Regions from separate parts of the Dehalobacter sp. TBBPA1 genome, predicted to be linked through region 1. Evidence: riboswitches for the same ligand, from Rfam matches in the RefSeq annotation. Region 1 holds a riboswitch; each other region holds the start of a gene.
What was found. Region 1 has a riboswitch for cobalamin ahead of cobT (nicotinate-nucleotide--dimethylbenzimidazole phosphoribosyltransferase). Riboswitches for the same ligand answer to the same signal wherever they lie in the genome.
Positions count from the first base shown of each region.

Region 2: it holds a riboswitch for cobalamin, as region 1 does, so the genes downstream of both, AB3489_RS05220 (ABC transporter ATP-binding protein) here and cobT (nicotinate-nucleotide--dimethylbenzimidazole phosphoribosyltransferase) in region 1, are expected to answer to the same signal.
Region 3: it holds a riboswitch for cobalamin, as region 1 does, so the genes downstream of both, AB3489_RS01135 (precorrin-6A/cobalt-precorrin-6A reductase) here and cobT (nicotinate-nucleotide--dimethylbenzimidazole phosphoribosyltransferase) in region 1, are expected to answer to the same signal.
Region 4: it holds a riboswitch for cobalamin, as region 1 does, so the genes downstream of both, AB3489_RS07030 (cobyrinate a,c-diamide synthase) here and cobT (nicotinate-nucleotide--dimethylbenzimidazole phosphoribosyltransferase) in region 1, are expected to answer to the same signal.

Region 1 covers NZ_CP162385.1:1,573,346-1,577,541, forward strand. Annotated here, with positions in the region: gene AB3489_RS07690 (accessory gene regulator B family protein) at 52-504, shown strand; gene cobT (nicotinate-nucleotide--dimethylbenzimidazole phosphoribosyltransferase) at 599-1,717, opposite strand; cobalamin riboswitch at 1,821-1,997, opposite strand; gene AB3489_RS07700 (tetrahydromethanopterin S-methyltransferase subunit H) at 2,159-3,112, shown strand; gene AB3489_RS07705 (hypothetical protein) at 3,287-4,196, shown strand, end outside.
Region 2 covers NZ_CP162385.1:1,032,265-1,036,460, forward strand. Annotated here, with positions in the region: gene AB3489_RS05205 (4Fe-4S binding protein) at 1-904, shown strand, start outside; gene AB3489_RS05210 (Crp/Fnr family transcriptional regulator) at 1,225-1,890, shown strand; gene AB3489_RS05215 (zinc ribbon domain-containing protein) at 2,008-2,208, shown strand; cobalamin riboswitch at 2,266-2,446, shown strand; gene AB3489_RS05220 (ABC transporter ATP-binding protein) at 2,560-4,101, shown strand; gene AB3489_RS05225 (energy-coupling factor transporter transmembrane protein EcfT) at 4,088-4,196, shown strand, end outside.
Region 3 covers NZ_CP162385.1:218,751-222,946, forward strand. Annotated here, with positions in the region: gene AB3489_RS01120 (energy-coupling factor ABC transporter ATP-binding protein) at 1-598, shown strand, start outside; gene AB3489_RS01125 (hypothetical protein) at 726-785, shown strand; gene AB3489_RS01130 (hypothetical protein) at 866-1,144, shown strand; cobalamin riboswitch at 1,380-1,570, shown strand; gene AB3489_RS01135 (precorrin-6A/cobalt-precorrin-6A reductase) at 1,711-2,433, shown strand; gene AB3489_RS01140 (energy-coupling factor ABC transporter permease) at 2,473-3,225, shown strand; gene AB3489_RS01145 (energy-coupling factor ABC transporter substrate-binding protein) at 3,222-3,551, shown strand; gene cbiQ (cobalt ECF transporter T component CbiQ) at 3,624-4,196, shown strand, end outside.
Region 4 covers NZ_CP162385.1:1,410,943-1,415,138, reverse strand. Annotated here, with positions in the region: gene cobS (adenosylcobinamide-GDP ribazoletransferase) at 1-553, opposite strand, end outside; gene AB3489_RS07035 (bifunctional adenosylcobinamide kinase/adenosylcobinamide-phosphate guanylyltransferase) at 537-1,091, opposite strand; gene AB3489_RS07030 (cobyrinate a,c-diamide synthase) at 1,198-2,568, opposite strand; cobalamin riboswitch at 2,718-2,894, opposite strand; gene AB3489_RS07025 (ABC transporter ATP-binding protein) at 3,046-4,032, shown strand; gene AB3489_RS07020 (ABC transporter permease) at 4,052-4,196, shown strand, end outside.

The DNA of each region.
Region 1 (4,196 bases):
GTAATTGATCTTATCATTTTCCAAAACACGGACTGGAGGATGGGTGAACAATTGTTCAATTTCGAGGGTGTTGCACATCATTTGACAAATCGTATGGTAAAAGGTGAAGAAATGGACGCTGTCCATAAAGCGAAAATAGAATATGGTTTAGCCTTGCTTCTTGGGGTAATAATCGAATTAATTCTAACCGTAGGGGTATCTGCAATATTCGGTACTATTGTGTATACGCTCGTGATAATGTTTTCCGCTTTGGCTTTACGGGTATTTACCGGCGGTTCTCATTGTTCCAGCTACCGGCGCTGTCTGGTTTTTTCCATGGCTTTCTTTACCGGGTTGTCATTGGCTGCCAGATGGATCGCATCTCAAATTAACGTATATCCATTGATCGAAGTGATCCTTATCCCTGCAAACATCGGAATTTTTTTTCAGGCGTTTATGCAGACAGCTATCGGCAAGAATTTTGTATTAGCAAGTGACAAGCTGATGCAAAAGATTGGGATCTAATTAAACTATCAAGAGTTTCCGTTATCGATGATTATGCAAAAAAGACATGCACGGATTATTTCGCACATGTCTTTTTCATCTTTCTTTGCAGATTTTAGAAGTCTCCAGTGGTAACTGCAGCTTGTTCAAATGTGGCCATTTCATCAGCGATTTTAAGGGCTGCCTCGACCATCGGGAACATCAGAGCAGCACCTGTGCCTTCTCCAAGTCTCATATGGAAGTCAAGTCTGGGTTTGAGCCCAAGCTGATGAAGAGCTAGATGCTGTCCAAGCTCTTCTGAACTATGAGAAGCAATCATATAGGAAGTGGACAGGGGTGCCAGTTTTGCTGCAGTGATTGCTGCAGCAGATGAAATGATACCGTCGAGAATAATTGGTACATGCTGATAGGAAGCTTCGAGGATTGCTCCAACGAGCGCAGCAATTTCGAGTCCGCCGATTTTAGCCAGGGTGTCAATTGGCGCGGCAGGGTCACAGTGATTAATTTCGATTGCGCATTTAATCACGTTTTGCTTATTAATCAGGGCATCGTCTTTTAAGCCAGTTCCGCGGCCGGTAACATCCTCAACAGAGTGACCGGTAAACACAGAGATCAAGGCAGCGCTCGGCGTTGTATTGCCAATACCGACTTCACCTGTTGCTAACAGATTAACACCAGAGTCAATCGCATTGGCCGCAATTCTTGCACCTGTCAGTATTGCAAGCATGGCCTCTTGACGGGTCATTGCCGGTCCTTTCGCCATATTGTCTGTTCCGTTTTTAACCCGGTAGGCCATAAGCTCAGGAGCGTCCAATGGGGTGGCAATGCCGATGTCCGTACTGATAACATCTGCTCCGGCATTCCGGGCGAGGACATTAATGCCTGCACCGCCATTCAGGTAACTATAGAACATTTGTTTCGTGATTTCCTGAGGTGCAGCACTGACGCCTTCGACGACAACACCATGATCTCCGGCCATAAGAAGGACTGCTTTTTTATTGATTTTTGGATGCGTGGTGCCAAATATGCCTGCGAGCTGTTGTGCAATATCCTCTAAGACACCTAAGCTTCCGAGGGGCTTAATTTTCGCATCTACACGGCTTTGCATGCCTGCCAAGGCTTCCTGATCGAGCGCTTTGATTCCGCCCATCAGCTCTTGCAAGGCAATTTCAAGTTCCTGCTCAGTCGCATTTTTTAAATTTTCCAAACCATGAAATTTTGTAAGACTGCTCATTTAAAAACCTCCAATAAAATATTTAAAAATAAATAAAACCCCACCACAAATTTTCTTGTGGTCGGGATTTTGCCGTCATCACCGCCGCTTTCCATTACCCAGGAAAGACTTTTACCTCTTAGGCAGGCCTCCTGACTCAGACTCAAACGTCCTGAACGCACCTTCCCAGCATACGCCAGTGGATCAGCGGGGACTCGTCTATACAGTGGTGGGTCCGTATCGGATTATTACCGATTTTCCTATTCTCCCTTAGTGGGGCACCTAAGATTGTATACATATATTTAACTTCTATTAAGATAACGAAAATCATCAATAAAGTCAAGTCTAATTAATTCAAAATCACTCACTCAATTTGGCAATTGCTGTTAATTAATGGTTGTTTTTAATGATATATGGTATAATACGATTTGCTAAATCATCCAAACAGATATGGGAGAAGAAATGTTTAAATATGACTTAACACCAAAAGTTTGCCGCATCTGTGACATGATTGTCGGTGGCCAAGCTGGAGATAATCCGCCTCTGCTTGTATCCTCAATGTTTCATAATGGAGACCGTATTCTGGAAAGCCGCCGTGACAGGAAATTTGACCGTGAAAAAGCCCGTTCATACATTCTCAGGCAGGAAGAGCTGTCCGATCAGACAGGGATACCTGCCATAGTAGCTTTGACAGCGGTTTCCGTCGATGAAATGAAGGAATATATTGATTTTTACCTTACAATCAGCAACCGCCCCTTTGCTATAGACATTTGGGGAGAAAAAGCGCGTCTTGCCGCGGCAGAATATGCTGCCAGTCTGGGTATTCAGGACAAAATTCTATATAACAGCATTACACCCTGGGACAAGGATATGATCGGCCAGGCCGCAGCATTGAAAGAATTAGGAATCAAACACGTGATCCTGCAGGTCTTCGATGAAACGAACCAGACTGCTTCCGGCAGGGTACAAGCATGCCGTGAGATGCTGAAAGCCATTGGAGCAAAAGATTTTGCTTCGGTCTTGATCGATACGACCGTAATGAATCTTCCGTCCATTTCTTTTTCAGCCCTGGCAGGCAAACAAATCAAAGCGGAAACCGGTTGGCCGGTTGGATCAGCTCCTGCCAATGGGACGTATATGTGGAAAGAAAGCCGGGAGATGTGGGGTGGGGAAGGCTTTTTCGCCATGAATGCTGCAGTGCATGCAGTCTCGGCCGTCCTGTGGAGCGATTTCTTATTTTATGGTCCGATCAAAGCGGCTCCAAGCGTACTGCCTGCTGTAGCAGCAGCTTCGATGATCGTTTCAACTTTGGCTTATGACGAAAGCCAGGAGCTGCCGGCTAATCCTACTCATCCGTTGAATAAATATTTTTGTGATTTTACACGGAAACTGGCAGAATTTGATAAAACGAAATAAAAAACAATTGTCGTAATTTTGTAAGTTATAGGACAAACAGCTCCTTTCTGAAGTGGATCCTGGACGAAGGATACTGCCTGGAAGGAGCTGTTTATATATTTGTATATTTAGAAATTACTTTTTCTATTTCACAAGGAGTTATTTTTGATTATATCTTACCATATATTGGTACTAATGCTGTATCCGGATAAAAGTGAGGGCAATAATTTGATTGCAAAATGCGGAATCTTAATAGGGATAGCTTGTGGTACTATTTTAGGAACCATTTTAGGAGCAGTGATCATAACATTCTTCGGCACATTTGAAACGTTTTTGTCTAAAACACTTTATCAGCTAAAACGGCTAAATGCCAGACAAATATGGGGGATATTCATCGCACTAATCGCAGTATTCATTGGCTTTTATTTCTGTGAGGAGTTATTTCTAAGCAATCCTGTTGGGATAAATATAGATCATTTAGGTGTCTTTGCCCAAATTCTTCAAGCACCCGTATATCAAGGGATAAGAATCGTCTTATATATTTTATTATGGTTATTAATGATTAAGCTGCCGTTTATAAGTTTTAAAACGATTGGCATTAAAACACCTTACGGAGAGCTTAGCGTGGAGGCTATATTGTCTGAGTCTGCCATTATTAAAAATGCCATGCTGAATGAAGTCAGTGTTGCCTTGATGGGGATATTAAGAATCTTAAATAACGCATCCATAATGGAAATGATTGAAGATATTAAAAACATGGGGAAGGAAATTAATGATCCATATTTTATTAAAAGTATAACAAAGGTAATCAATATCCAATTTAAACTATATACTATTAGAAAGACACATTGCGATTATCTGATTGTACCTGAACAGATTGCTTCATATAAAAAGGTACCAATTGTGAATAGAGCCACAATAAAGGAGTTGGCTCAGGAGTCGATTATTAATAAGGACTTTAGGATCAGCGACGATGCATCAATCATGGCTGTTCCCTTATTCTTTAGAAGTGAGGTATGCGCCATTATCTACGTTCAAAGCAAAAAGTATCTGTTTCAGCAAGTCGATGCGATGATCATCGATAGTATCTGGAACAACATCTGTC
Region 2 (4,196 bases), 540 kb from region 1:
GGTTGTAGGGTATGCTACGGAAACACCATCCTATATTCATTCAGTTTTGAGTGGGGATTTTCTAAAACAATTTACAGGTAAATCTGTAGATGAACCGTTAGAAATTGGTCAGGATATCGACAAAGTGACCAGCGCTACGCTTTCATCAAGAGGAATTACCAATGCAGTCCGTCAGGCTAGTCATGGGTTGGGTAAAAACCAACTTGCTTTGAATATTTCTGAGCCTTCCGAGAATATTAATTTGGGGATCAAAGAAATAGGCTTGGCTTTATTAATATTTGCAACGATTATAGGAGTGCGTTTTAAGATTCCTAAGCTGCGATGGCTGGTTCTTATATGCAGTATATTTTTTACTGGTTTCTGGTTTAACTGTTCAATTTCACTTGCGAACATTGCCAGCGGATTAATGGGATTCTTCACGGCTTTTAAACAAAATCTTTTTTGGTATATTTTAATCGTCGGGATTCCAGTAATTATTTTCTTAAGCGGGAAGAACCTATACTGTTATTGGTTATGTCCTTTTGGAGGGATTCAGGAAATACTGGCAAAAATCGGAGGCGGAAAACTAAAATGTAATCATCATGTAGCAACATGGCTGCAAAAAATAAAATACATGTTAGTTTGGATCGTACTGATTTTAAGCTTTTGCTTTAAATCACCGAGTATAGGAGGCAGTTATGAGCCTTTTGGAGTCCTGTTCGGATTTCAGGGGGTGAGTGTGCAATGGATACTGCTCAGTATTATCCTGGTTGTATCGCTGTTTATTAGAAGATTTTGGTGTTTATATTTTTGTCCGGTCGGGGTGATCAATGAAATCATCATTAAAGCAAGACGATTTGTAAATTCCCTTTTCCAAAAGAAACAGGAACAAGGTATTCTAACGAATAAAGGAAGGTCACTATGAGGCACCTTGGCTCTAAGGAAATATTTTTCTGTACTTTGACAGCGATCATCTTATTTTTAGTTATAATCTTAGTATTTAGCAACATAAAACAACTTTTATAACCATTCACCAGCGTTAATTAAATTGACGCTCGTCGTTAGATGTCCATTATCTGCATACTATATCCACGAAGAAAAATAATATATAATCAAGGTAAGGGTAGTTCTGTCTGCCCATATCTCTAATTATCAGGAGATTTAGGCAGGACAAGGAAACAACATAATTACATTTTCACATATTAATTAGTCTAAGTATAAGGCTAAGTACAAGGGAGTGTAATCATGAGTGATAATGATCTACCATGGCTGAAACACACAAAATTATTCCGGTCGCCAATAGATGGTTGGAAGAAAGTTTTTGCGGATAGAGAAAGATTGTTATATCCCAAAGGAAGCATTATTATTAAACAAGGCATTACGATTGAGAAGCTATTATATATTTTTACAGGGACGGTTGAATATTCGAAAGTTGACGAAGAAGGCAATGAGGTTCTCATTGATGTCTTGGGTGCAAATAATTTATTTATGATTGCGCCATTGTTTACCGGTATTCCCCCTCTCGGTTCATTTACGGCTGTTGAAGACACAGTAGCCGCTGCAATTTCAATTCAGGAAATGAAAAGTTTGATGAAGTCTGATTTTACGCTTACTGAAGAGCTGCTCTACGACCTTTCAATGAAAAGTAATAACCATATAAGCCGGCTGCAGAAACATTACACTTACAAGGTAGACCATAGAATTATCGAAACTTTATGTGCACTTGCAGATCAACAAGGGATGCAACTGTTTATCAATCAACAAGATTTGGCTGAACTTGCAGATACAACAAGAGTAACGGTGTCAAAATTATTTCGCGACTTAAAATCTGAGAACATTATACGGCCAATATATGGAGGGATCATTATACAGGATTATAGCCGTCTAAAAAACTGGCAGAAACATATTTAAAGATCTGTAATTAAGACCAGCTAGTATTTTCTCCTGGCGTCATACGGATATAATATTGGGGATTCAATGAATTTATTATTGATTTGATGAAGAAAAGATATTTTAGGAGGTTATTAAATGCCAACTTATGACTTTATTTGCGAAAAGTGTGGTCACAAGTTTTCTGTTTTTTGTAGTGTTAGTTCAAGAGACAAACAAATATGTCCGCAGTGCGCTGATGATAAAATAACTCAGCGGTTTACAACGGTTAATGCCTATGGAGTTAAAGGTGGTAAAACCTGTTCATCTGGGAAATGTAGTCCTGGCTGCAAATGTTAAAATCTCACCATCTTTTCTCTTGACTTTTCTTCAATTTCATTTAGAATAAGACGTAATAATCATACATTCTTTTTTGGTGTCTCTTATCGAGAAGAATAGGGAATCAGGTGCAATTCCTGGACGGACCCGCCGCTGTAAATAGCTGTGATGACTGTACGATGCCACTGAGAAATCGGGAAGGCACAGAAATCGGTTAAAGCTATGAGTCAGAAGACCTGCCAATGAAGATATCAACATGAAGCAATGGTAAAGTTTCAGTTTGAGAGTTAGTATCTCTCAAAACTGGAACTTTTTTATTTTGTATGCATGTCGTTTACATAGTTTAGATTTTTATATGGAGGCCTTCATCCGATGGAACCTGCGGTACAGCTTAAAATAGAATCTCTTGTATTTCCGCCTGAGACAAACAAAGTGTTAAAAGATATCGACTTAACCATCAATCAAGGAGATTTCATCGCCATTACTGGGGAAGCCGCATCGGGAAAATCGATGTTACTCCATAGTATCACCGGAGCGGCATCTCAATTTTTTAACGGACAGCTAAACGGTACCGTTAGGGTCATGGGGCAAGACATTCATGCGATCCCCTTAGCAAAAATGTGTGATTATATCGGCTATATGATGCAGGAACCGCAAAATCAAATGGTCAGTATCACGGTAGAGGAAGAAGTGGCTTTCGGGATTGCCAATATGGAACTTCCTTGGGATGAAATGAAGAACAGAGTCAAAAAAACTTTACAATTCGTTGGCCTGGAGGGTTTTGAACAAAGAAAGACGGATGGACTGTCCGGCGGCCAAGCCCAAAGAGTAGTATTGGCAAGTATTCTCGCGATGGAAACGCCCATTCTTGTTTTAGATCAGCCCACCGCAGAATTAGACGGAAAAGGAAAACGGGAACTTTATTCCTATATCAGCTATTTAAATAAAGAAAAGGGAATTACCGTGATTATGGTGATGGACCGGGCCTGCGATATTCTTCCCTATACCAACCGTATTCTTATCATGGCTGAAGGAACAATCAGAGAAGAATGCAGCCCTGGTGACTATCAGAAACGCTTCAATCAAACAAGACCAACCCCAAATATGACGGCGGCAAATGAAAAGTTAAATGAGAAATTGAATGAAAAATCGAATCAAAAATCGAATGAAAAATTGATGGAAGTAAAGGATCTGGCCTTTACCTATAAAGGTGGTTTCAAAGGCTGTGAAAATATGAATTTAGATATTAATTGCGGTGATTTTATTGGGGTGATTGGGCTCAATGGTTCAGGGAAAACGACGTTGTTGAAATTAATGGAAGGTTTGCTTATCCCGGATACGGGTGCGATTCGAATCTTTGGCAAACCCCTGACCAAGAGGAACTTAGCAACGATACGCAGTCAAATAGGTTTCCTGTTTCAAAACCCCGATCTTCAAATCTTTGCGAACACAGTAAAAGATGAGGCGGCATTTGTTTTAAGAACAAGAAAACTGCCGGAAGAGGAAATTGCAGAGAAAGTAAATGGGATTTTAGACAAAGTCGGGCTATTGGCATTCGCCGATGTCCACCCGCACAGGCTTAGCCGCTGCCAGCGTCAGAAGCTGGCAATTGCCTCTGTTTTGGTAGGAGGCCCCGAGATTATCATGGCGGATGAACCTACCTCAGGTTTAGATGAAGAACAGAGCGCCCTGATCATGGAGCTGCTCTCTGCATTTCAGCAACAAGGTAAAACGGTTATTCTCGTTACCCATGACCTGGGTTTGGCCAAACAATATGCCAACCGTATTGTGGCAATGCACATGCACCGTCTGGCATTGGATATTCCGGCCCAAGAGATTGGTTCTTTTGAAGAGGTCCTTAAAGACATAGGGTTAGATTTCCAGAAGGAAGGCGTTGCTTATGGCTTTCATTGAAAAAATTGATCCGCGTACGAAGTTGGTATGGTGTTTAACACTCATTCTTACAGCTTTGCTTTCACAAAATCTGAGCCTGGAAATCGGAATTATTG
Region 3 (4,196 bases), 1.4 Mb from region 1:
CACGGCGAAGAAGCTGCGAGAAGCTAAATTTGCCAAGCTCTTTCACCAAAGAATCGGCTTTGTTTTTCAAAATTCAGATACCCAGCTTTTTTGCGCTGATGTCTATGATGAGGTTGCTTTCGGACCCCGACAGATGGGTCTAAGTGAAAGCGAGGTTGAACAGAGGGTTAATGATTGTCTAACCTTATTAAGTATTGAAGCTTTTAAACATCGGCAGCCATATCATTTAAGCGGTGGTGAAAAACGCAAAGTTGCTATTGCCTGTGTGTTGGCTTTAAACCCTGAGGTTCTTGTCATGGATGAGCCTATGAATGGGCTCGATCCGAGAACCCAACGCTGGCTTGTCGAGTTTATGGTGAAGTTGAATCAAGCGGGCAAAACACTGCTTATATCTACGCATAATTTAGAATTGGTGCAGGAAATATCCCAGAGGGCGATTTTATTTGACGAAAACCACAGTATTATAGCCGATATGCCAACAGACATATTACTGATGGAAATTGAACTTTTGAAAAAAGTGAATTTGGTTGATGAATATTATCATCGGCATGAAGGGGAACATCACGCCCATTTTCATAACCATAATTATAACTTGTAGTTTTTCATGGATATTTTTAATATTAAGATATTAGTTTGTGATGATGCTATACAAATTTTAGAAAAACGTGATATAAGAACTGTTTCTCGAATCGGTATACAAGATATTTCCAGAAGAAGAAAACCTTGTGCTGGAGAATATCTTTGGTGAAAGGAAAATTGTTAAGGCGAAAATCAAAGGAATGTAACTGGTAGATCATAAATTGTGTTGCAAAAATAGTGGAATCCGGACAAGATCTTTCTTGACGCCAGCGGACTTCAGTCAATTATGGAGGATTATAAGAAAAACCCCGGATTCTATCAGACCCTTACAACGGTAAAAAATGGCGAAGTCCATGCCCAACTGCCTTATAATTTTTATATAACCAATATTGATACGGCGATAGCGGACGCTTATTATATGGGAAAGATACTCTATCCAGAACAATTTAAAGATATCAATCCGGAGAAAAAGGCGGATGAAATCTATAAATTCCTTTTAGGCAAAGAAGTCTATGCCCAAATGGCTAAAGACTATAGCGGCTTTAAGAAAGTAGTGTTGAAGTAGTTATAGAAAGGATGTTTTAAAGGGATCAAATTTGTTGAAAAAAAGAGCATGTTTGGCCTTTAGTCCAAAACAAACATGCTTTTCTCCATGACGGGTCAATATACTGTAAGCAGGTCTTCTGGTTCAAGGTTCATTGCTTTTGAGCTAGTGATACGAATAAATTTTAAGGACTTCAAACAATAAGTCCAAATTTGTTCGTGACATAAGCTCTTTTATAAGATATAATAATAGAAAAATTGAATATGTGGTAATGAGCGATTCTTGCCCGAGGGCAAGAACTGAAAAGGGAAGTCAGTGAATGCTGACGCGGTACCCGCCACTGTACGAGGGAGTCGATCCACAAAAATGTCACTGGGATTTGCCTGGGAAGACGTGAGTCGATGATGATCTTGAGCCAGGAAACCTGCTCTTGCCAGCCGCTACGGCAACCTACGGGATGTTAGGGAGGTGAATACTCTGTGTTTTCTGGATTCTTACCGTTTTTTGATACAGGTTAGACTCTTTACCCTTCCATGGTAAAGAGTTTTTTTGTTTTTCGGATTTTGTTATTAGCTATGGAGGTTTAAATGATCATCCTTCTGGGAGAAACGCCTGCAGCTCGTGAGATTAGTGAACATCTCCAAAACAGGGGGATCAACTTCATCAAGAAGTCTTCTTGGACTGGCAGAGACAACCTGACGCTTCCTTCTGTTATTGTCGATATCAGCCATCCTTCCAGTGATAAGTTTGTTTCGCTAAGTCAATTTTGCAAACAATCCGGAGTCCCTTATCTTAGGTTAGAAAGGCCTGAAACCAATATTCCGGATAGTTCCTTAATTTCTCAGGCATATAATTGGGAGGAAGCGTTGCTTCGTCTGAATGAGCGCATCAGCACATTATACCAGAAAAAAGAACGGCAGGTAAAAGTCTTTATCACTACCGGCAGTCATCAACTGGAGAGTATTGTGCATAGCCCCTTTGCCTCTATGGCCCGTTTCATTGTCCGTGTTCTTCCCGAAGGCTGTCTGGTGCAGAAATGTCAGGATTTAGGCATTCATCCCCGGGACATCCTGGCCATGCAAGGTCCTTTTTCCAAAGATATTAATAAAGCACTGTTTAAGTTTTACGGAGCGGACATCGTTTTGACAAAGGATAGCGGGCTTGCCGGCGGAACGGATACAAAAATATCGTCAGCTTTAGAATTGGGGTTAGAAATTCTGCTGATACGGAAAAATAAAGCTGGCTATGGTTTAATCATGAATAATGTCAACGAATTAACAACATGGCTTGATGAGAACATTTTAAAATGATTAATTTTAAATTTTTGGATAAAAAGAAAGGTGACGCTAATGAATAGTAAAAGAATAATGATGATCGCAAGCATTACGTTAATGCTGATCTTATTGCCTCAAAACGTTTTCGCCATGCATATCATGGAAGGATTTTTGCCCCCGGCTTGGTGTATTTCCTGGGGTGTCCTAACAATCCCGTTTTTAGCTTATGGCTTGTATTCCCTGCGTAAGTTAACGACAGAATCTTCAAAAGTGAAGTTGCTGCTGGCGATGGCCGGTGCGTTTGTCTTTGTCTTATCCTCTCTGAAAATACCCTCCGTTACCGGAAGCTGTTCACATCCCACCGGAACAGGGTTAGGCGCAATTTTATTCGGTCCGGCGATCATGAGTGTCCTTGGCATCATTGTTTTATTATTCCAGGCTATTTTGTTGGCCCATGGAGGGCTTACGACTCTAGGAGCGAATACATTTTCCATGGCGGTTGTTGGTCCGTTTGTAGCCTTTGCTGTTTATCTTATTGTGCTCAAAGCAAAAGGACCCCGGTCACTGGCAATCTTCTTAGCGGCAACACTTGGGGATTTAGCTACCTATATTACAACATCAATTCAGCTGGCACTTGCTTTTCCTGACCCAACGGGAGGGATTACAGTTTCTGCAGCTAAATTTTTGGGTATTTTTGCTGTTACCCAAATCCCCTTGGCAATCAGTGAAGGAATACTGACTGTGATTATCTTCAATGCAATTATGAATTACCTTAAAGGCGATGAACTTCAATCCTTAAAAATATTTTCCAAGGGGGCCGCACGATGAATAATACTTATGATAAACAGGGCAATAAAAAAAGAATTACTACCAATCTTATCTTGATTGTTATTGTTATCCTGCTGGCTGTCATTCCGCTTATTATCGCTAAAGATGCGGAATTCGGCGGAGCGGATGGCCAAGCCGAAACTGCGATTACCGAGATTAACCCTGAATACAACCCCTGGTTTTCTTCAATTTTTGAGCCTCCCAGCGGTGAAATTGAAAGCTTGTTGTTTGCTCTGCAAGCAGCGTTAGGTTCCGGCATTCTCTTTTATGGACTGGGTTACCTGAAAGGGCGCAGTAAAAAAGAAGAGAACAGAAATAAAGCTTAGTGGCAACATCGTAAAGTATGAGTATTCTGCGTAAGAATATAAGCAAAATTCGTATGAAATAAGGAAAAAAGCATGATAAATATTGACAATTACGCCTATGCTTCAAAACTGAAACGTAAAAATCCGATGGAAAAAGTTGCCTTTGCTTTGTTGACCCTGGGTGTCTGTCTTTGGGGGAATTCCATCCTGCTCTCGCTTGTAGTTTTACTGATCATGACGTGGTTGTCCGTCAGGAAGGGTGGGATCCCGCTCCGCTTTTTTCTTAAACTGATGCTCCTGCCGATGTCATTCTTAATCTTGGGAGTGCTTATGATAGCCTTTCAAATCTCAAATGATCCCCAGCAGTTTGTTATGTCTGTGCCGGTGTTCGGTACATTTTTAGGATTTTCTAAAATCGGTATAGAGACAGCCGCACAGCTATTCTTCAGGGCCTTAGGAGCGGTATCCTGCTTATATTATTTGTCCCTGAATACGCCGATGGTTGACCTCCTATCTGTACTGCGGAAGCTGAAATGTCCTAAAATTCTGGTGGAATTGATGAGTTTGATTTATCGGTTTATTTTTGTATTGATGGAAACAGCGGAGACAATGTATACGGCTCAAAATTCCCGCTTAGGTTATTCCAGCCTGAAAGCGGGGTATCAT
Region 4 (4,196 bases), 160 kb from region 1:
TGATGGTTCTTACCGTTTTCTTCGAGGCATAACCTGCAAAGATTGAAGCAAGTCCTGTATTTCTGACACACGGAAAGCAGACGACTGCCAAAGCGGCCATCGATCGTGACAGGATAAACGAAACAAGAACGAGAAAGAAAAAGTCAGGTGTCAGATACGTCTCATACCACGCCGCAAACTGCAGCAGCAGGACAACTGACGTATAGATGAGCGCGAACGCTCCAACATTAGGATCCTTAAGGATTCGAAGCTTTTCCTCTTGGTCCTTATGGGAATTCAAGGCATCTGTCGTGTCACAATAACCGTCAAGGTGAATTCCGCCAGTGATCATGACGTTAATAAATACAGCTGCAGCAGCAAAAAAGACGGGACTGAACCCGAAATATTGCAACAATAAAAACAAGAGACAGATAACAAAGGCAATGACAGCCCCGACTCCAGGAAAGAAGATAAAAGAATAACGCATGTTCTTCTCGTTCCAGTCGATTTGAGGCATCGGAATTTTAGAGAACATCGAAAAGGCGGCAACAAACGATTCAAACAAGATTTTCATAACCGGAAAGCTCCTTCATTCCTTTATGGATAAGCGGGATCGTGCAGACTGATTCGATCACTACATCTGCAGCAGCGGCAATTGCTGAATTTATTTCAGCCAGTACACGGATATAGCCGGCTGTAAAATCATCATAGGTTTTGAAATCCTCAAATATCGTACTGGTTACGATAACCGTGTTCGGTACGGTCACCGATAGCAACCGGATATCATTGATGATACAGTCAATGGTATCCTGCGGGCTGCGCTCCTGCAGATACATTTCGTTGGCAATCAGGTTGCCCATGCACTCGAGTAAAGCGGTATGGCAGCCGCTGAGAACAGGGATCTTATCGAAAAGTCCGTAAGAAAACTCAAAGGTATCGAATCCTTTGCCGTCCCGCATTCGACGGTGCTTGACCACCCGGTTGCAGCACTCTTCATCTGAGGCAGCCATTGTTGCAATATAGGCCATTTTTCCTTTATTCAAACTGACAGCTAAGTTTTCTGCTATTTCAGACTTTCCGCTGGCAACGCCTCCGCTGACCAAAGCCAACATTTACTCACCGCCTCTTTCCTTTCACCAAAATATCCCTTTATCTATTATTATCGATCATCTATCGATCATCAAGCGATTCAAACTTTTCCAGCTTATACACGCCTGACTAACCCATCCTAGCGGTTCGAAAGCTGCGGCATTTCCGGATAAACGAACGGGCAAACTCCGGATTCCCCCAGAGATGAAGGTGGGGATAGCCGGCAACGAGGTTCTCATCGGCATGGATGCAGTCCCACGTTTTGCTGCCGGATGAATTTACTGCCGTAAAACTGCTGCCGTTGGCTGTCGAATCAGAGTAATGAAATTCATGCGCATTGATCTTGCCGCCTTTGTCGCACAGCAAGTTGTCCTTTTGCGCCGTCAGTGAAATATAACCGAAACGGTTCAGTTTATCCGTCAGTACAGCATCCCCTTCTAAATGTCCTGCCATTGGATAAGGTTTGCCGTCCTTGTCAGCAATACGTTCCAATAAATACATGAACCCGCCGCACTCAGCTATACAGGGAGTATTATTGGAGAGAACATGCCTGATGCTTGCCAGCATCGATGTATTGCTGGCCAGCTGTCCGGTATATAATTCCGGATAACCGCCGCCGAGAATCAGTCCGTCACATTCCGGTACAGCTTGATCCTCAAGCGGACTAAAATACTGCAGTTCCGCTCCCAATGTTTCCAAAAGGTCGAGGCTGTCCTGGTAATAAAAACAAAAGGCTTTATCTCTGGCTACGGCGACTTTAACAGCAGAGATTCTCTCGATCCCGGCCTCATGATAGTCTATTTCCGGGGCCCCTCCCGCAATACGCAGCAGCTGTTTCAGATCAATGGATTCTCTGGCCTGTATGGCCAGTAATTTCATTTTTTGCTGTAGGTCTTCCACTTCGGATGCTGTAATTAATCCAAGATGCCTGCTTTCCAGCGCGCATTCTTTGAGCTTCGGAAAGTAGCCGACCACCTGGATATCCGTCTCTTTTTCGATCATTTCCTTATACTGCGGGTATAGGGAAGGTGTAAGATTATTCAGAATAACGCCCTTGATCCCGTTGTCCGGTCTAAAATGGCAGAATCCTTGGATCAAGGCTGCAATTGAGATTGCTGAACCGGCACAATTGGCAATAAGGATAACAGGCGTTTGCGTTACTGCAGCCAAATGGTAAGAACTTGCCACGGTACTGCCAATGCCTAGCCCGTCATAATAACCCATTACTCCTTCTAAAACAGCGATTTGCGACTGTTCGGAATTCTTGACCAGCAAATACCGGCATACCTCTTCCGATAGCATAAACAAATCCAGATTCCGTGATTTTGTCCCAATGACTTCGGTATGAAACATCGGATCAATATAGTCCGGCCCACATTTAAACGCAGCAGGATTAACTCCTTGCTCCAGAAGGGCTTGTAATACCGCACAAGTGATTGTGGTCTTGCCGCTGCTGCTGCCTGCAGCCGCAAACATAATACGTGGAATAACTGCTTTCATGACTTGTTCTCCATTTCTATTGAAGCTCTCCATGGACATCAAAAAACCTCTCTAACCGGCGGTTGGAAGAGGTTTTACTTACACAATCTGCAAACAGTCCAAAACACTTCTGCATGATTCGTATGCTACACCTTTCATCCTCCGTGAAAACAGTGCAAAATGGCTCAGGCAGGTCTTCCGACTCGGTTTCAAAGCAAATTCAGCCTTCCCATTGTAAACAGTGGCAACTTTGAATCTGCTCCACCTTACGGCGGCGGGACCGTACAGGCATTTCACCTGTTTCCCTATTATTGCAAAATTATGCAACCTAAGCGACTATATTATATCAGATGACGCACAACGTGTCCACCCGCAATCTGCGGGACAGCATATAGCCTTCTCCTCCTGCATGATATTTTCACAGACGCGGCCTTGCTCTTCTGCCCTCCTTTTGATACGCTAGGAAAAAAGAACAGCAATTCACGGAGGTATCTCTTCATGTCTTATTCTCTTCCAGCCAATATTATTTCAGCCGAAAACCTGACCAAACGATTCGGAGATTTCACTGCCGTTAATGCGATCTCTTTTACCGTCCGGCAGGGAGAGTGTTTTGGACTTCTTGGTCCAAACGGTGCCGGCAAAACGTCCCTGGCTAGAATGGTTTTTGGCTTGTCCCCGAGAACTGAGGGCCATCTGACGGTTTTCGGCCAAGATATTTCGGAGCATTCCCGGGAAATTAAAGCACGTCTCGGTGTTGTTGCCCAGGAAGATAACCTTGACCCGGAACTGACGGTTCTGGAAAACCTGCTGGTCTACGCCTCCTATTACCGTCTGCCGCGTAGTATAGCCAGGGAACGGGCTTTTGAAATCCTGGACTTTATGGATCTTCGAAGTAAAGCCAATGCGGTCGTCGACGAGCTGTCCGGCGGCATGAAACGACGTCTGACAATTGGACGAGCGTTGATCAACCGTCCGGAGCTATTGATTCTTGATGAGCCAACCACCGGGCTTGATCCGTACGCCCGTCATATAGTCTGGCAGCGTCTGCGGCAGTTAAAAGAAAGCGGTACGACCATGCTGCTGACAACACACTATCTTGAAGAAGCCAGTCATCTCTGCGACCGACTGATCATCATCAATCAGGGCAAAATCCTCGAGCAAGGTGTACCGGAAGATCTTATTGATAAGCATGTCGGGCAATATGCGCTGGAACTCGGGGTAAGTCCGGATATGCAAAATAAGCTCCTGCACTGGAGCTCTGAGTGGCTGAAATCTTTTCAACAAATTGGTGATGATCTGGTCCTCTATTCTGATAACGGACCAGCCATGGCTGACGACCTGAATCAAAGAATTGCCGGTGAACACCTTCCTGTCAGCTATCAGCGCCTGAGACCGACGAATCTTGAAGATGTTTTTCTGAAACTGACCGGCGAAACGCTTCATGGTGTGCGTGGCGGGTTTGAGAAATCATATGAAGAGCGCTGATGATATGGAGGATAAGAGGATGAAAATAGTTAAACCTGATCTTAATCCAATACTGACTTTCAAGGTATTTCTGCGGAATCTGAAGGTTTTCGGCAAAACCTGGAAAGCCAATTTGATGTTTAATTTTCTGGAGCCGCTGCTTTATCTCTGGGCCATGGGCTTTG